One region of the Methylobacterium litchii genome, then DNA from elsewhere that is predicted to be linked to it. Evidence: riboswitches for the same ligand, from Rfam matches in the RefSeq annotation. Region 1 holds a riboswitch; each other region holds the start of a gene.
What was found. A riboswitch is a leader RNA that binds a small molecule or an ion and turns the genes downstream of it on or off. The one in region 1 is predicted to bind fluoride.
Positions count from the first base shown of each region.

Region 1 (6,197 bases):
CTTGTTCATCCCGTAGAGGACCGCGAGCGTGACCGCCGCGCCGCCGAGCATCGGAAGCGACAGGTCGGCGGTGTAGAACGCCGCGATGATGAGGACGGCGCCGAGGTCGTCGATGATGGCGAGCGCCGTCAGGAACACCTTGAGGGAAACCGGTACGCGCGAGCCGAGCAGCGCCACCACGCCGAGCGCGAAGGCGATGTCGGTGGCGGCCGGGATCGCCCAGCCGCGCAGGGTCTCGGGCGAGTTCCAGTTCACGGCGGCGTAGACGAGGGCCGGGGCCGCCATGCCGCCAACCGCGGCCAGTCCCGGCAGGACGCGGTCGGGCCAGGTGCGCAGGCGCCCGTCGAGCACCTCGCGCTTGATCTCCAGTCCGACGAGCAGGAAGAACACCGCCATCAGGGCGTCGTTGATCCAGTGCAGCACCGAGAGCGGGCCGACGTAGGCCTTAAGCGCGGCGAAGTAGGTGTCGGCCAGCGGCGAATTGGCGATCACCAGGGCGAGCGCGGCGCTCGCCATTAGGACGAGGCCGCCGCCGGCGTCGCCGGTCAGGACGTTGCGCAGGGCCGAAAGGGGACGGCGGCGAGGCCGCGGAACGATGTGCGAGGGCGACGACACGGGCACGGGTCTCCGGCGCTGGCGGCCCGACCAGCGCTCGTCCTGCCGGTCCGACCTGAGGACCGCGCACCCTGCGCGAGCTATCGCAGCGAAGCCGGACAGGGACAACCCGTCCCTCCCTGTATCCCCAGGACAGCTGCGCCGGAACCCGGCGGCGTGTCGTAGGATGGGCGGCGGTCCCGCCTTGGCGGCTTCGGGGCGGGCGGCATGGGCGCGGGTCTCCGCCTGCGCCCATGCCTCTTCCTGGTTCAGTGTCCGGGTGCGGCCAGCGCGGCCCCCGGCTTGTCATGGGTGCCGAGCCTTTCGACCATCGTGGCCGTGGCCTCGTTCATGCCGATGACGTCGACCGAAATGCCGTGGTGCCGGAACTTGAGCACGACCCGGTCGAGCGCGTTGACGCTGGTGATGTCCCAGAAGTGCGCGGCCGTGAGGTCGAGCACGACGCCCCGGAGATCCTCCTCGCGGAAGTCGAAGGCGGAGTGGAACGCTTCCGCCGTGGCGAAGAAGATCTGGCCGGTCACCTTGTAGGTGCGAACCGCACGGCCCTCGTGGCGCGAGGACGCGACGCCGAAGAACTTGGTGACCTTGTGGGCGAAGAACAGGCCGCTGAGGATCACCCCAAAGAGCACGCCCTTGGCGAGGTCGTGCGTGGCCACGACGACCACGACGGTGCCGAGCATGACGAAGCTCGACGACTTAGGATGGGTCACCAGCGTGCGGAAGGACTTCCACTGGAAGGTGTTGATCGAGACCATGATCATGACCGCGACCAGCGCCGCCATCGGAATCTGGGCCACGTACGGGCCGAGCACCACGATCAGGAACAGCAGGAACACGCCGGAGAACAGGGTCGAGAGCCGCCCCCGGCCGCCGGAGGAGACGTTGATCACCGACTGACCGATCATGGCGCAGCCGGCCATGCCGCCGAGGAAGCCGGAGGCGATGTTGGCGACGCCCTGACCGGCGCATTCGCGGTTCTTGTTCGAGGTGGTGTCGGTCATCTCGTCGACGATGGCCGCGGTCATCAGGCTCTCCAGCAGGCCGACCATGGTCAGGGTCAGCGACACCGGTAGGATGATGCGCAGGGTCTCCCAGGTGAACGGCACCTGCGGCAGGGCCACCCAGGGCAGTTCGCTGGGCAGCGCGCCCATGTCGCCGACCTTGTGGATACCGAGGCCGAGGTACATCGAGACCCCGGTCAGCAGGACGATGGTGACAAGCGGCGATGGCACCGCCTTGGTGAGGTACGGCAGGCCGTAGATGATGCCGAGGCCGGCCACGGTCATCAGGTAGACCGTCGTGCCCTGCCCGAGGAGCTCCGGCATCTGCGCCAGGAAGATCAGGATGGCCAGGGCGTTGACGAACCCTGTCACGACCGAGCGCGAGACGAACCGCATGAGGTTGCCGAGCCGGAGCGCGCCGGCCGCGATCTGCAGGAGGCCGGTGAGGATGGTGGCGGCAAAGAGGTAGCCGACGCCGTGGTCCTTGACGAGGCCGACCATCAGGAGCGCCATGGCGCCGGTCGCGGCGGAGATCATGGCGGGACGGCCGCCGGCGAAGGCGGTGACGACGGCGATGCAGAAGGAGGCGTAGAGGCCGACCTTGGGGTCGACGCCGGCGATGATGGAGAAGGCGATGGCCTCGGGAATGAGGGCGAGGGCCACGACGGCGCCCGCCAGCAACTCGCGCGTGACGTTCGGAGCCCACTCGCTCCGTAGGTGGACGAGATCCATTTTTGTGAAAGGCTTTCCTTGTCCCAGGCGCATTCGGTACGTCGCATGGGGCGCGCAACAGGGCCGGTCGGCCTCCTCGGAGGTCCGCGACTTAGGCACCACGATTTGCGTTATCCGGCGGATCGGCGGCCGGAAGAGCCACCCGGGCTTTCACCGGGTCCGGTCTTATACGGCATCCCTACATCACCGGGGTGGTGCATTGCAACATCCAAAGCAATGCTCCGTACCCGCTAGGGCGCAGGATCCGCCTCGATGTCGTGGCGTCCGAAGGTCCGCTCACCACGCGTCGGTCATTCGGTCGCTCGGAAACCGCACCGCTTCGTTCATTCCCAAGATTGCATGGGCGCCGTACTTGATTCCATGGGGCCGTCTGTTACATACGGTCCCGGGAATGGGGTCTCCCGTATAACCGCCCTCGGGGCTGATGACTCCTATCGTTGCCAACGCGCGATAGGAGTGTGCCTTGTCCCCAGCCCGTCCCCCTGGATCATTTGTTGAGTTCTGCCGTCCCGCCCTAGTCGGGAGTGCACGGTCATGAACCTCGCTGCCATCAGCCCGGGCACGGTACCGTTCGACGAGGTCAACGTCGTCATCGAGGTGCCAATCGGCGGCCCGCCGATCAAGTACGAGATGGACAAGGCGTCCGGCGCCCTGGTCGTCGACCGCTTTCTCTACACCCCCATGCACTACCCGGGGAATTACGGGTTCATCCCCAACACCCTGTCGGAGGACGGGGACCCCTGCGACGTGCTGGTGGCCAACACCCGGGCGATCCAGCCTGGCGCCGTGATCGCCGTGCGGCCGGTCGGGGTTCTCCTTATGGAGGATGAGCACGGCCCCGACGAGAAGATCATCGGCGTGCCGGTCCAACGGCTGACGCGGCGCTACGACGGCATCCGCGCGCATACCGACCTGCCGGAGATCACCCGCCAGCAGATCCAGCACTTCTTCGAGCACTACAAGGACCTGGAACCCGGCAAGTGGGTGCGGGTCACCGGCTGGGCGGATGCGGACCGGGCCCGCGAGTTGGTCGCCGCCGCCGAGAGACGGCATCGGGAGAAGGCGAACCCGTCGTGAGCCCCGGCGCGCCCGGGAGCGCGCCGAACCTGGTCCTCATGCGGCACGGGGAGAGCGAGGCGAACCGAGCAAATCGGTTCACCGGCTGGCTCGACCCGCCGCTGACCGCCCGGGGCATCGCGGAGGCCCGTGCGGCGGGCGCCACGCTCGCCGCACGGGGGCTGACCGTCCGGACCGCCTTCGCGTCGCCCCTGCTCCGGGCGGTGGCCAGTTGCGCCCTCGCCCTGGAAGCGATGGGACAGCCGGGGGAGCGCCCGCGGCTGTGCGAGGCCCTGGTCGAACGCGACTACGGGGAGTTGAGCGGACTGGACAGGGCCCAGGCCTGCGAACGGTGGCCGCCGGACCGGGTCGAGCGATGGCGCCGTTCCTACGCGGACGCGCCGCCCGGGGGCGAAAGCCTGCGCGACACCGCGGCGCGCGTCATGCTCGGCTACGTGCGGGAGATCCTGCCGGCGGCCATGAACGGCATCACCCTGGTCGTCGCCCACGGGAACTCCCTGCGGGCCCTGGTCATGGCCCTGGACGGGCTTTCCCCGGACGAGGTCGAGGAGCTTGAGCTGCCCACCTGCGCGATGCGCCTCTACACGCTGGCACCGGACACGACCGTCCTGTCGCGAACGTGCCTGGAACCGACCCTGCAAGCCGTCGACGGAGGAAGCTGATGGCCAAGTCGCCCGGGGAAGATCCCGATCCCGAGATGAGGGACATCGACGAGATGGGGCGCCTGGAACGGCGGCACGCGGTGGGGAAGACGCCCGTCCCGCGTGCCGTCCTGGTCGGCGCCGCCATCGTCGTCATCGCGGTCGTGGCCGTCTGGCTCCTGTCACGCTGAGGCCCGGAAGCCGGTCCGGTGGGTCGAGCTCAGACCCGCCGGACCGCGCCCTTCGCCGCGCTGGTCGTGAGCATCGCGTAGGCGCGCAGCGCCGCGCTGACCTTGCGCTTCCGGGGATTGGCCGGCTGCCAGCCCGCCGCGTCCTGGTCGATACGCCGCCGGTCGAGTTCCCCCGCATCCACGTCGAGGTGGATGCTGCGCGCCGCGATGTCGATGGCGATCCGGTCGCCGTCCCGCACGAGGCCGATCAGGCCACCCTCGGCCGCCTCCGGCGAGACGTGCCCGATGGACAGACCGGAGGAGCCGCCGGAGAAACGCCCGTCGGTGACGAGGGCGCAGGCCTTACCCAGCCCCTTCGATTTGAGGTAGCTCGTCGGGTAGAGCATCTCCTGCATGCCGGGTCCGCCGCGGGGGCCCTCGTAGCGGATCAGCACCACCTCGCCGGCCGTGACCTTGCCGTTGAGGATGCCGTCCACGGCGGCGTCCTGACTCTCGAACACGCGGGCGGTGCCGGTGAAGGCCAGGTTCGAGGCGTCGACGCCCGCGGTCTTCACGATGCACCCGTCCTCGGCGAGGTTGCCGAACAGCACGGCGAGGCCGCCGTCCTGCGAGTAGGCGTGGGCCGCGTCGCGGATGACGCCGCCCTCCCGGTCGAGGTCGAGTTCGTCGAAGCGGGATTCCTGGCTGAACGCCACCTGGGTCGGCACGCCGCCCGGGGCCGCCCGGTAGAAGTCCTGGACCGAGGCGGCCGGCTCGCCACGCACGTCCCAGCGGGCGAGTGCGGCGCCCAGCGTCCCGGCCGAGACGTTGCCCACCCCGGTGTCGATCAGGCCGGCCCGGTCGAGCTCGCCCAGGATGCCCATGATCCCGCCGGCCCGGTGGACGTCCTCCATGTGGACGTCGGCCACCGCCGGGGCCACCTTGCACAGGACCGGAACCCGCCGGGACAGCCGGTCGATGTCGGCCATGGTGAAAGGCACCTCGCCCTCGTGGGCGGCGGCGAGCAGGTGCAGCACCGTGTTGGTCGAACCGCCCATGGCGATGTCGAGGGTCATGGCATTCTCGAACGCCTCGAAGCTGGCGACAGCGCGCGGCAGCACGCCGGCGTCGTCCTGCTCGTAGTGGCGGCGGGCGAGATCCACGATCAGGTGGCCGGCCTCGACGAACAGCCGCTTGCGGTCGGCGTGCGTGGCGAGCACCGAGCCGTTGCCCGGCAGCGCCAGCCCCAGCGCCTCGGTCAGGCAGTTCATCGAGTTCGCCGTGAACATGCCCGAGCACGAGCCGCAGGTCGGGCAGGCCGAGCGCTCGATCACCGCGACGTCCTCGTCGGAGATCCGGTCGTCCGCCGCCGCGATCATCGCGTCCACGAGATCGACCTTCCTGGCGATGCCCGGCAGCTGCACCTTGCCGGCCTCCATCGGGCCGCCGGAGACGAACACGGTCGGGATGTTGAGGCGGAGCGTCGCCATCAGCATGCCGGGGGTGATCTTGTCGCAGTTCGAGATGCACACCATCGCGTCGGCGCAGTGCGCGTTGACCATGTACTCGACCGAATCGGCGATCAGCTCCCTGGACGGGAGCGAATACAGCATCCCGTCGTGGCCCATCGCGATGCCGTCATCGACCGCAATGGTGTTGAATTCCTTGGCGACGCCGCCGGCCGCCTCGATCTCGCGGGCGACCAGCTGGCCGAGGTCCTTCAGGTGGACGTGGCCGGGCACGAACTGCGTGAACGAGTTCACCACCGCGATGATCGGCTTGCCGAAATCGGCATCCTTCATGCCGGTGGCGCGCCAGAGGCCGCGGGCGCCGGCCATGTTGCGGCCGTGGGTGGTGGTGCGGGAGCGATAGGCGGGCATGGGCGTCTCGTTGGTGTCATGCGCGTTCTGCCGGATAGGCGTCGGCGAACAAGCGGGTTCGGCTCGGTGCTGTCATGCACC
Region 1 is NZ_JBBXMY010000002.1:191,948-198,144, reverse strand. It holds gene nhaA (Na+/H+ antiporter NhaA) at 1-615, opposite strand, end outside; gene AAHF99_RS06075 (SulP family inorganic anion transporter) at 864-2,348, opposite strand; sul1 at 2,457-2,512, opposite strand; fluoride riboswitch at 2,727-2,789, shown strand; gene ppa (inorganic diphosphatase) at 2,883-3,425, shown strand; gene AAHF99_RS06065 (2,3-bisphosphoglycerate-dependent phosphoglycerate mutase) at 3,464-4,087, shown strand; gene AAHF99_RS06060 (hypothetical protein) at 4,087-4,257, shown strand; gene ilvD (dihydroxy-acid dehydratase) at 4,287-6,116, opposite strand.

Region 2 (6,197 bases), on a different contig from region 1:
GGGGCGATCCCTGCACGGCCTCGCGGATGCCGTCCACGGCCGCGTCCAGGGCCGCGCCACCCGCGATCAGCGTTTCGGGGTGCAGGTTCCCCTGCGTGACCGTCGAGGCCGGTACGCGGCCTCGCAGGGCCTTCAGATCCACGCCCCAATCGACACCCACCGCGTCGGCGCCGGTCTCGGGCACCACGCGGGCATGGCCGTCGAGGCCGGAGCCCCGGGCGAAGACGATGATCTTGGCGCCCGGCACCCGGGCGCGGACCCCCGCGATCATCCGGGCGATGGGTCGGAGCGACCAGCGGGTGAGGGCGTCCGGTACCGCCCCGCCCGGCAGGGCGCTCTCGGTGACGTCGCCCACCGGCTCGACCACGTCGGCGGAGGCGGGGACCGCCTTGGGCAGGGTGCCGGCATGGGATTCGAAGATCTGCACGGCGTCGGCGCCGGCCTCGAGCTGGCGCACGAGGTAGTCGGTCTGCACCGTGACGAGGCGGTCGATCAGTTCGTCCACCAGCGCCGTGTCGCCCTCGGCGAGCGCCCGGGCGGGGGCGAGGTCGGGGGTGCCCCGGCCGCCGATCATGTAGCTCGCCACGGTCCACGGCGCGCCGCAGAAGCCGAGCAGCGTCGTCTCCGCCGGCAGTTCGGCCCGCAGCCGCGTCACCGTCTCGAAGACGGGGGCGAGGTGGGTCATCACCGCCCCGTCGCCCGCCTCGCGCAAACGCTCGAAGGCGGCGCGGTCGCTCAGGGGATCGAGGCGCGGGCCCTCGCCCTCCACGAAGCGCACGTCCTGCCCGAGGGCGTGGGGCACGACGAGGATGTCCGAGAACAGGATGGCCGCGTCGAAGCCGAAGCGGCGGATCGGCTGGAGCGTCACCTCCACGGCGAAGTCGGGCGTGTAGCACAGGTCGAGGAAGGAGCCCGCCGTCGCCCGGGTGGCCCGATACTCCGGCAGATAGCGTCCCGCTTGGCGCATCATCCAGGCCGGAGGCGGCCAGACCGCCTCGCCCGAGAGCACCTTCAGCATCGTCCTGTCCGGTTGAACCGTCATGCGCTCCCGTACCCGTTTCTTCGCCAACCGGCCCGGTCGCGACGATCCCCAGGGGACCTCTCATAAAGAGAGAGAGAGAATCTTAGACTCTGTTTTTTCTCTTGGAGGCTGATGAGCGGGAGCGCAACCGTATCCACACCCGATCCCCGGTTCGGCGCCGTTAACGGAGCTTTAAAGGATTTGCGCGAAGATGATGGAAGAGGGTTCCTGCTCAAGGCCTTGCGCCGGGTGGTGAGCCGGTCCGGACCCCGCGTGTCCGGCTTTTCCCGAACCGGGTGCGGAATCCGCCCCGATTTGACGGCCTGTGTATGCAGGAGTCGATAGCCGGACGGGGTTCTGCTCTGGACCGGCCGACCGGGCCTGCCTATCCACACTTATCGACTCCCCGGCGGTCGCCGTTGGATAACCGAACCGGCCGGAGACGCCGCGTATGGGCCGCAGCTACTTCCACCTACATCTCGTGTCGGATTCCACCGGCGAGACGCTCATCAATGTCGGGCGCGCGGCGGCGGCGCAGTACGAGGGCGTCTCGGCCATCGAGCACGTCTACCCCCTCGTGCGCTCCGCCTCGCAGCTGGAGCGGGTGATCTCGGAGATCCGCGCCGCGCCGGGCCTCGTGCTCTACACCCTGGTGGGGGGCGACCTCGGCCAGCGGCTGGAGATGGCGGCGCGGGAATCCGGCTCGCCCTGCCTGTCGGTGCTGCAGCCGGTCCACGACCTGCTGCAATCCTACCTCGGCACGCAGAAGGCGGCACGTCCCGGCGCCCAGCACATGCTGAACGCCGAGTACTTCAAGCGCATCGACGCGATGAACTTCACCCTCGCCCATGACGACGGCAACCTGCCGGAGGATCTGGAGGAGGCGGACGTCATCCTGCTCGGCGTCAGCCGCACCTCGAAGACGCCGACCTCGATCTACCTCGCCAACCGGGGCCTGAAGACCACGAATCTGCCCCTCGTACCGGGCATGCCGATGCCGCCGGCCATCGAGGCGGCGCGCAAGCCCCTGATAGTCGGGCTGTTCGCCTCGCCGGAGCGGATCATCCAGATCCGCCAGAACCGGCTGTCGAGCCTGAACGCCGACGAGAGTTCGATGTATGTCGACCGCGAGGCGGTGGCCGACGAGATCACCGCCTCCCGGCGGCTGTTCATCAAGAACCGCTGGCCGACCATCGACGTGACGCGCCGGTCGATCGAGGAGACGGCCGCCGCCATCCTCGACCTGCACCGCGACCACCGGATGAAGTTCATCGCGGAATAATCCAGGGGCCTTGCCCCTGGACCCCACCAAAGGGCTTGCCCTTTGGGATCCCCGTCAGGATGCGCTCAGGATGCCGCGCACCAGGGCCATGCCGGCGATCAGGCCGAGGAGGCCGCCCGCGACCGAGGCCAGGACGTAAGCGGCCGACAGGGCCGTCTCGCCCCGCTCGTACAGGGCGATGGCATCGAGGGAGAAGGTCGAGAAGGTGGTGAAGCCGCCGAGCACGCCCGTCGTCAGGAGCAGACGGGCGGGGTGGCCCGCTGCGCCGCGCAGGGCGAAGCCTTCGGCCAGCACGCCCATCAGGAACGAGCCCAGCACGTTGATGAGGAGCGTCGCCAGGGGAAAGCCCAGGCCCGGCAGCGTCCGCGACACCGCCACGTTGAATCCGTGGCGAAACCCGCCGCCGATCCCGGCGCCGAGGAAAACGATGAGGGTGTTGATCATGCCTGTCCCGTCCCGGTTGGACGAGCGGCCCGGCCGCGATGCGGGCACGCCCCCACCGCAGGCGAAAGCCGCCCTTGCGGTAGGAGCCATCAGCCCTGGCCGGTCATCCGGCAAGGCGGTTGTCGGGGAGCTCCATCCCCATCCCGCCGAGCGTTAACGCACGGGCGGGACGAGGGAAAGGGCCTGAACCCTACGCCGCGACGGCGAAGTGGCTGCGCTGCTCGATCTGCGCGACGTAGAAATCCTCGATCACGTCGCGAACCACCTCCGCGAGGTCGGCGCCGCGATGCTCGTCGAGATGGATGTCGCTGCCGATCACCCGGCCGATATGCGCGCTGGCGCTCGAACCCGGCACGAGACGCTCGTTGTAGCGCTGATGCAGGCCGGAAATCGAAATATAGTTCTTGCCGCCGAGCTCGGGGCCGTACTTGATCTTGATCTTCTGCTCGCTGTCGACCCCGCGCAGCTTGGCACAGAGCGTGACGAAGTTGTCGGTGTCGATCAGCAACTCCGTCCCGGTGATGCAGCCATGGGCGTTGTGCTCTTCGTTCAGCACCTCCGCCATCAGGTTCAGCACCTCGATCACCGGCTGGAGGGCGCGGGTGCCGTCGTCCAGCAGCTTCTGCCGGAAGCCGTTGCTGCGGGCATCGGCGGCGGCAAGACGGGTGCGGAAACGGTCCTTGACTTCGGTGGTATGCGGCATCGGTTTAGTCCTCCGGGCGACAGCGAAAACGCGGACTCTTCGTCCGTTGGTGTTCGGTCTACGGAGCGAATGCAGTTGACGCAAGATAGTGCAAAACATTGATGCTTGCTCAGGACTTGAGCGTTTGCTTAAAACCTCAGCCTGCCTGAAAAACAGGCAACATCATGCAGGTCCGTCGAGGGGCTTCAGCACGGGGGCGGGGCCGAATGCCCGGCCGGGCTCGCTCTTCGTCAGGGCGCGGGCCAGGGCAACGAGATCCGGCGTCGCGCCTCCGGTCGGGCCGTAGACGGCGCGGTCGAGGGCGGCGAGCGCCTCGCGGGTCTCGGGCCGCTCCCGCCAGCGGCGGGCGAGGGCGGGCATCGCGGCCTCGCCCGCCGCCACGGCGGCGCGGACGGCGTTGGCGTCGCCGGTCCGGGCGGCCCGGCGCAGGTCGCGGGCGATGACGGCAGGCAGGCGGAGCGTCCCCCGTTCCCGGCGGAAGCCGAGGAGGGCGAGGCCGAGCCCGAAGGCCAGCACGCCCGCCGCCACGGCGATCAGCGCGGAGGCGGCGGCGCCCTTGGCCCCGTCGGTCTCCCGGTCGGGCAGGCCGCCGCCGATCTGGCGAGCGGGGATCTCGGCCTCGCGCATGGTGCGCGAGACCGTGTCGAACCACGGGATGGCGATGGCGTCGAGGGGGATCACCTCCGGCACGCCGGGCTTCACGTCCCAGACATAGGTGGCGCGGGCGACGGGGCCGGCGGGGGTGATGATGGTCTCGCGGACGACCGGCCCGGCGAAGGTGATGATGCCGCGCGTGCGCAGGACCGGCCGGGGCGGCAGGCCCTCGGCGAGCATCCCCTGCGCCTCCAGCACCACCGTCCGCCGGACGGTCTCGTAGATCTTCACCGTCTCCGGGTCGCGGCTCCACGAATCGGTGATGCTCACGTCGCGGGCGGGGAGCCACCAGGGCTCCTTCGCGTCGGGGCCGCCGGTCGGGGCGGTCCAGGGGGCGACGGTGAAGGGGATCGGCTGCGAGCGCACGTCCACCACCTTGCGCTCGCCGACGTCGTTGACGGTCAGCCGGTGGACGAAGGGCTCGATGGTGAACGCGCCCGCATGGTGCGGGAAGATCGCCACCGTCCGGTCGAAGGCGATGGCGGTCTGGCCGTCGGGGAGGCGGGTCTTGCTCCAATGGTCGCGGCCGAGCTGCGTCCAGGTGAAGTTGGCGAGCGGCGGCTGGATCACCTCCTCCAGCAGGATCGGCTGGCGGTAGACCCCGTGGATCTTCAGGAGCACCATCTCGCGGGTGTAGGGCGTCGCCCCGCCGTTCAGTTCGGGGGTGACGGTGAGGGTGAGGTCACCGGGTTCCACCTCGGCGAGGGCAGGCAGCGACATCCCGGCCAGCAGCAACCCGGCGAGAAGCCCAGTCCGCCCTCGCCGCACCCCGCGACCCCAGTCCCAAAAAATCACCATGGGTTGCTCCCGGCGGGCATGGCGGTGCCGGCCTCGACGCGGCGGGCCTGCTCGGCCTTGAGGCGGAGCTTGAGGTAGCGGCCGGGATCGTCGGGCAGAGTCTGGAGCCACAGGCGGTCGGGGCGGATTTCGTGCGCCTCGAAGCTCTTCGTCACCCGGCGGGCCTCGCGCTCGGGGGCCTCGGCGACCATGGCGGGGCCGGTGCCGGAGCGGCCGCGCCCGGCGGCGTCGCCCACCGAGCCGCGTGCCTTGCCGCCGGCCGAGTCGATGGCAGCCTGTTCGGAGCGGCCCCGCCGGGCGACGGCGCTATTGCCGGGCAGCGAGGCGCTGCTGCTCGCTTCGCGGTTGCCGGCAAGGCCCTCGCCGCTGGACGAGGCGTTGACGTCGTCGTTCGGGTCCTGGTGGGCGGATTTGTTGTAGCGGGCGCCGTACTGCGCCGTGCCGTTGGCGATGCCGCCGCCGGGGCCGCGGTCGATCGCCTCTTCCAGCATCCGGGCGATCAGCGAGCGGTTGGCCTGGGCGTCCGCGTCGCGGGGGTTGAAGCGCAGGGCCTCGTCGTAGGCGGCGATGGCGCCCTGCAGGTCGCCGGAGCGGGCGAGCGCGTTGCCGAGGTTGTAGCTCGCCCGGCGCCCGCCGTTGCGGAACAGGGTGATGGCCTCGTCCAGCCGCCCCGCCTCGTAGACGGCGGCGGCCCGCCAAGCGGGGTCCTCGAATACCCGCGCGGCGAGGCCGGGCAGGTGGACGCTCATCAGCAGGCGCCCGACACCGGTGCGCGGCTGCGACAGGGCGACGAGGGTCACGATCCCCAGGCCGACGAGGACGAGCCCGCCGATCCGCGCACTCCGCCGCCACGCCGGCGGCAGGCCGAGGGTCCGGGGTGACGCGAGGGCGGCCGGCATCAGGCGCTCCGTCGGAACAGCAGGAGGGCGGGTAGGGCCGCCAGGGCGAGCAGCCAACGCCCGAGATCGGCGAAGGCGACGACGCCGTAGCCGCCGGCCGCGAGGTGCTGGGCGGTGGGCGCAGCCACCGCGTCGAGCACGGGGGTCGCGGCACGGATCTCGGCGCTGGTGCCGCCACCCGCCGCCGCGAGGCGCTGGAGGGGCCCCGGATCCGGCTTCGGCACGCCCGGCGGCAGGGCCTTCGTGGCGGGGACGAACAGGGTGTCGAGGCGCCAGCCCCGGGCGCGGATCGCCCCGGCCTCGCGCAGGGCGGCCTCGCCGATGCCGTCGCCGTCGCTGATCAGCACTACGTTGGCGGCGATCACGTTGGCCTCGGCGAGGGTCCGGCTGGCCAGC
Region 2 is NZ_JBBXMY010000001.1:132,312-138,508, reverse strand. It holds gene AAHF99_RS00690 (uroporphyrinogen decarboxylase) at 1-1,042, opposite strand, end outside; gene AAHF99_RS00685 (pyruvate, water dikinase regulatory protein) at 1,473-2,303, shown strand; gene crcB (fluoride efflux transporter CrcB) at 2,358-2,747, opposite strand; fluoride riboswitch at 2,821-2,896, opposite strand; gene AAHF99_RS00675 (hypothetical protein) at 2,938-3,450, opposite strand; gene AAHF99_RS00670 (hypothetical protein) at 3,613-4,902, opposite strand; gene AAHF99_RS00665 (tetratricopeptide repeat protein) at 4,896-5,801, opposite strand; gene AAHF99_RS00660 (vWA domain-containing protein) at 5,801-6,197, opposite strand, start outside.
Region 2: it holds a riboswitch for fluoride, as region 1 does, so the genes downstream of both, crcB (fluoride efflux transporter CrcB) here and ppa (inorganic diphosphatase) in region 1, are expected to answer to the same signal.

Region 3 (6,197 bases), on a different contig from region 1:
TCGATGGGGTAGAAGAAGCGGTGCTCGCGCCGGATCGGCATGGCGGGACTGAAGCGTGGCGACTAGATCGCCTCTCGCATGGGGCTCAATCTCTGGCAACGGATGAGGGGTCGCCCGTAGTCGCTGGGCGACGCGCCGGGGCCACGCTTCGGGAGGTAGAATGCTGCCGAGATAATGCATCGGATCACACGAGCCCTTGTCGCTCAGCTCTTTAGCTTGTACCAGCCGCGCTTTATCTCAGGACTGCTGATCCTCTAATGATCACACGCCGCCGAGTTCTGTATGTGGCTGTGGGGGCCGCTGTCGCTCGTGCTAATTTTGTAAAGCAAGCCTTGGCGCAGAATATCTCTCCCGACGTACTCGCTGAAGCGGGTCCGCTTGGTGACGTATGGCTTGGAGATAAGGATGCGCCAGTGACGATCATCGAGTATGCCTCGATGCCCTGCTCACACTGCGCCACATTTCACACAAAGACATGGCCCGCTCTCAAAGAGCGCTATGTCGATACCGGCAAGGTTCGTTTCACCCTGCGCGAGTTTCCAATCGGCCCGCTGGCAACGGCTGCCTTCATGCAGGCCCGATGCGCGGGGAAAACGCGCTACTACCCGATCACTGACTTGCTGTTTGAGCGCCAAGCTGACTGGGCATTCACCGAACATCCCGTCGATAAGCTGCGGATGCTGATGCAGCAAGCCGGGATCGAGCAGCAGCAGTTCGATAATTGCTTGAGAAACCAAGAAATCTACGATGCAATCAATGTAGTCAAAAATAAAGGTGCGGAAGTTCTACAGATTGACTCCACTCCGACATTCTTTGTAAATGGCCGTCGCCTGAAGGGAGACATGCCGATAGAAACTTTATCTCAAGTGGTTGATCCCTTAATTTCAAAATAAAAATTATACAATCAGTATATATTCTGGTTATGCAAGTTTTTTCAATAGTCATGGCTGCACATGACGCATTGGCAGCCCATTATTGCTTTCGGGTCGCGTCTATCAATTCTACTAGCTGAATGGCTCAGTGCGTGTGGTGTGATACCCTCGTTGCTACCGTACTCTTGCCGTCAACTACCGTCCTTGTCGTGACCTACCGTAATCGTGGCAACCGCCGAGGCCCGGCTGATGCCTCGTGTGCTGACACTCGGCATCGCCCTGCTCCTCGCCGCGGTCGCAGGGCTGGCGGCGGTCACGCTATGGCAGGTCTGAAAGTTCAGACCACGCTTACCCGCGTGCGGTGCCACGCGGCGCTGAGATAGCCCTTGTAGTTCCAGGTGTCGTCGGGAGCCGCGGGCTGGGTTTGTCCGGCCTCGTCCCAGGCGCGCACCGCCAGCTCATGCTCGCCCGCGGGCAAGTCCAGGTCGATCGTCCAGAACGTCCAGGCGAACGGCGCCCGTGTATCGTGTTCCAACGCGGCCCGCGCCCATGTCCGGCCGCCGTCCCCCGAGACGTCGACCCGGACCACGGCGCGATCTCCGCAGATGGCGTAGCCCTTGATGCTGTTTGACCCGGCTTTCAGGCTCGTACCCCGCGACGGCTCGCAGATCACCGCGTTGAGAGGCATCGTGTTAATCGTGTGCCCCTCAGCCGGGTCTGCCGTCTCCGCGGTCACGTCGGATGGGAACAGCTTGTAGTCGCCGGCCTGGATCGGGTTGTCCGACGGATGGTCCTGCACAGTGATGCGCTTCAGCCATTTCGGGCTGCGCACCCCGGCAAATCCCGGCACGACGGCGCGCAGCGGGAAGCCGTGCTCGGGCAGGAGAGGCGCGCCGTTCATCGCGTAGGCGAGCAGGGTCTCTGGTGCGAGCGCCTTGGCGAGTGGGATCGAGGCCCCGTAGGGATGCCCCTCGACCGTATCGTGGCTCTCGAAGGCGACGTGCAGGTCTGCACCGGCGTCGATCCCGGCCTCGCGCAGCACATCACCCAACCGGACCCCAGTCCAGTCGGCGGTGCCGATCGCGCCGCCGTCCCACGGGTCGCCGGAGACCGGGGCAACCGCCCGCATGTCCGCGCGGCGGTTGCCGGCACACTGCATCGTGGCGGTGACGGTGACCTGCGGGAAGCGCGATTGCAGGTCGTGTAGCGACAGCTTCAACGCGGTCGAACCCGCCCCGTCGACGGTGAAGCGGTAGCCGTCCGCTTCGATCTCCGGCAGATCGCCGTGCGAGCGCACGTAGAAGTCGTCGGCTGCGGTCCGGTAGGCGGCACGCAGGCGGTCCAGCGGCGGCTCGGCGTTGTAGGGCGTCTCCCCGTGAACGATCAGGCGCGTCTTGCGCTCGGCCAAGCTCGTCATGGGGTTCTCCTCTCTCAGCATCCAGGGATTCAACGTATCAATCCGCGTCCGGCCTCGTAACGTTCCGGGTACGACCTCACGGCGACGCCGCTCATGCGGTCCGGAGACACGCCCATGCTCAATGATTGGGCCGGTCGCTCATGGGGCGGATGCCACCTCCTGATGCTCCCGCCAAAGGCGCCTGAGCGTCTCACGCGTGTCGTCGAGAACCGCGACACGCCGCGCGTACCAGCGCTCCAGCAGCGCCTCCGCCTCCGCCTCGATATGGCAGCGGGAAAGGTCGATAGAGAAGTCTGGATTGTAACGCTCGACGGCGGTGATCGCGTCGTAGCCCTGTTCGCGAGCTGCACGCAGCGCCTCGATTAGGGGATAGTTCGGCTGCTCGGGTTCCGAGCTGTCCGGACAGTTGTCGCGTGGGGTGACCTTCGCGCTGAGACGCGTCCCGGGATAGAGGGTCTCGCGGGTGCTCTTGCTCATGGCTCACTCCTGTTCGCCGACTGATGTCGGCCGTGGCGTCCGAAAGGGTTCTCGAACCGGGCGCGGGGGCCAAGTTCGGCCTCGATATCAAGGAGGCGGTTGTACTTTGCCAGCCGCTCGCCCCGGCAGGGCGCGTCGGACTTCATCTGGCCGCAACCCATCGCCACTGCGAAATCGGCAATGAACGCGTCGGTGGTCTCGCCCAGCTGGCACGCTGGCCGTTGCAGTGACGCCTCCGTCGAGAGTGACGCGCACCTGAAGCGTCGGGTGGCCGCGTGAGTCGAGGATCTCAAGGGCGTCGAGGCTGTGGATGGTTGTGCCCGTGCTCATGGCGTGCTCCGCATTGGATCGAGGGTCTCAGCGCATCACGAGGAACAGCGCGACCAAGGCGACGACGAGGATCGCGGCCGGGATCAGCCAGACGAGACCTATCGATCTTCCCGACCCACCGAATGGGCCCGCCGCCCTGTGGTGCTGGCCTTCGACGACTCCGAGTCCGCGGATGTCTTCCAGTTCCGGGTCGGGGTCGTGCTGCGGAGGCTGCGATATCGAGCTCATGGTGGGGACTCCGTGGGTAGCGGTTCAGGTCACGACCTCGCGCGCCTCGACCGAGGCGTCCGGGGCGAAGCGGTAGACGCGCACCGAGCCAGTCGGCAGCTCCAGACGCGCGATGGCGTCGGCGTGCAGAGCCTCGATGCCGGCCACGAGGGCGCGCAGCGAATTACCGTGGGCGACGACGAGGGCGGTCCCGCGCATCGCCGCCGGCAGAACGCGGGTGAGGTGGTAAGGCGCCACGCGCGCCAAGGTGTCCCGAATGCTCTCGCCTCCCGGGGGAGCGGTCGCATAGGAGCGGCGCCACACCCTGACCTGATCCGCGCCCCAGCGCACCTCCGCCTCGACATGGGTGAGGCCGGTGAGCGCGCCATAGTCGCGCTCATCCAGCGCGGCAGCGCACTCGACCGCGAGGCCAGGGCGACCGAGCGCGTCGAGGATCAGCCCCGCGGTCTCAGCGGTGCGCGAGCGGGTCGAGCAGAACGCGGCGTCGGGGTAGAGGCCATGTTCTAGCAGGCGCCGCCCCGCGGCCCGCGCCTGCTCGCGCCCGCGCGCTGTCAGCGGTACGTCGCGGGTGCCGGTGAACTCGCCGGCTGCGTTGGCCTCGCTCTCTCCGTGCCGGACGAGCAAGAGGGTGCGGGCGACATTCACAACAGGTCCCCGGCCAAGGCGGCGCGTGCAAGCGCCAGTCCCGCCACGAGCCCAGTGAGGCCGCCAGCGCCCACAACGAGGAATACAATTAGGAAGTTCACAGTATCGCCCCACTCGCACTCGCGAGGGTGACGAAGAGTCCGCTACGCGGCCGGTGGTGCTCCAAGCCCCCGCCACGCGCGGGCGCCGACGCACCCTCCGTGACAGGAGCCATCAGCCCTCACGGGCGGTTGTCGGGGAGCTCCATCCCCATCACTTTGGTAGATGGTGATGCCGGAGGGCCGATCAAGTGGTGGTCCGCATACAGATCCCCCGATGCTTTCCGCCGGCATAAGGTCCACCGCCGCCGCCGCATATGCTCCGGCCGGTCATGGTTCATGTGGTACCGCTGGCAGAAGGCCGTGAGGTTGGCGCCGGTGTTGTCGGCCGTGTCGTAGGCGAAGGCCCCCGCAGTTCTTTACTGCTGCCCTTGCCCACCGCTCTTGCTTGCCTTGTTGGCCTTGTGATGTCCCACGGCGCATCCGGCCGCAGCCCCGGCTTTGCCGTGCCCGGCCATATGACCGGCAACGCCGCCAACGACTGCACCCTTCAGGCAGCCCTTAGCCTGTGCAGGAGCAGTCCCGACCAGAGCGCTGAGAGCCAGGGCTGAGGCTGCAATCACAATCCGGGGCATGGCGTGTCTCCTATCTGTGCAGGAGCCAACACATGGCCGAACGCGCCCGTTCCTACTGTGCAGGTCAGCGCCGCAGCGCTTCGATCCAGGCTTTGACTGGATCGAGCACGAAGCCTACGTAGGACACCCATGTCCGTGACCGACTGTTTTGTGGCACGGCATCAGCCGAGCGAGCTGCCATAGAGGCCGCCACGTAGGCATCCTCACGTTCCCTGCACTCATCCAAGGCGTTGCGCTCGTTTCCGGCGCGGCTCTGCCCCGCCGGCTGGTGAGTGGAAGCATCACGGATGCAGCTATGCCACGCCTGCTCAAGCGCCTGTAGATCACCCGGTGCAGCCGCGAGAGCCGCAAGTGGCTCAACGGCTGCAAGGCTAACGATGATTGCGAGAGCGCGCACGGATGCCGCTCAGTCGTCTGCTACGGCGATGTGAGCAATTACGCGGGCGCCATCGCCCAGCGAGGCATTCACCGCACGGGCGAGTTCGACCCGAGCTGCGCCATCCGCCAGCAGCACAAGGCTAGCGAGGAGAAGCCCGAGAAGGGCGAGCCGGTGAGGCGTGGGGAGGGGGATCGGCATGGGAGGCGCCTTGAGGACGCCTGACCATACCCCAGCCGCTGGGCTGCAGCTGCCACCCAGCGACCACAGCGGCACAAAAAGCGAACAGCCTGTGCCTCCGTTTGGCCTTAGAGCCGCCCCGGCGGTGGCGGGGGCGGTCCATCATCGTCATCGTCATCCGGCGGCGGGGGCCTCCGGTGATGATGGGGCGGGGGCCTATCGTCATCGAGGTCCGGCGGCGGGGGCTGGAAACGATGAGGTGGCGGGGGCGGTCGGTCGTAATCCTCGTCGGGCGGTGGCGGTCGCCTATCGTCGTACGGCTGAGCGGCAACGCCAGCCGTAGCGAGCACGAGCAGGTAGGCGCCTCCATCGTGGTTTGGTCCGCCCATACAGCGTGTGAGATGGCCCGAACGATCCATGGGCCAACCGCTGATTGGAGCAAGCTGAGCGAAGGAGATGCACCGCATCGTCATCACGTGCGCTACGGAAAAGAACCAGGGAAAGGCCCTTGCTTCAACAAGGCAGGCGCCGAACTGGGACGACGTACAAGAGATCTCTAAAGGTCGCCGGAATAATCCTCAGGAGCAACAGGGGCTTGATCGCAAAGCCGCCAGATTTCCACGAAGCAGGTGGCGTAGCCTGCCAGGAAAACGGCGGTCCAGTGCATCGACGTATCCTTCCCTAATAGGTCGCTGTCGACGTTATAGGCGCGAGAGCTTGACCTTACCTAAACGTGTCTTTCGTACGAGTTGCAACCCTCATGGGCCGTGTTTGCTCCATGCTGCGGCAATCGTTCATAGGAAGCGCCGGGGCTACGCTCAGGAGGAACGGCTATCAAGATGCAGCGGATCGCCGTTCTGAGCTAGCTACCGCCGAGGCCCTATGTCCAAACCGAACCAAACCTTATTCGCGTCCGTCGCTATTACTGGATTTGGGCTTGGATTAGCTGGCCTCAAATATTGGCTGACGGGGTTCAGCGAAGAGTTCGGCGTGGGCGTA
Region 3 is NZ_JBBXMY010000021.1:38,405-44,601, reverse strand. It holds gene AAHF99_RS24100 (hypothetical protein) at 1-41, opposite strand, end outside; gene AAHF99_RS24095 (DsbA family protein) at 258-893, shown strand; gene AAHF99_RS24090 (molybdopterin-dependent oxidoreductase) at 1,210-2,289, opposite strand; gene AAHF99_RS24085 (hypothetical protein) at 2,428-2,766, opposite strand; gene AAHF99_RS24080 (hypothetical protein) at 2,763-2,912, opposite strand; gene AAHF99_RS27220 (hypothetical protein) at 2,854-3,096, opposite strand; gene AAHF99_RS24075 (hypothetical protein) at 3,124-3,324, opposite strand; gene AAHF99_RS24070 (2,3-bisphosphoglycerate-dependent phosphoglycerate mutase) at 3,349-3,969, opposite strand; fluoride riboswitch at 4,167-4,229, opposite strand; gene AAHF99_RS24065 (hypothetical protein) at 4,427-4,642, opposite strand; gene AAHF99_RS24060 (hypothetical protein) at 5,049-5,219, opposite strand.
Region 3: it holds a riboswitch for fluoride, as region 1 does, so the genes downstream of both, AAHF99_RS24070 (2,3-bisphosphoglycerate-dependent phosphoglycerate mutase) here and ppa (inorganic diphosphatase) in region 1, are expected to answer to the same signal.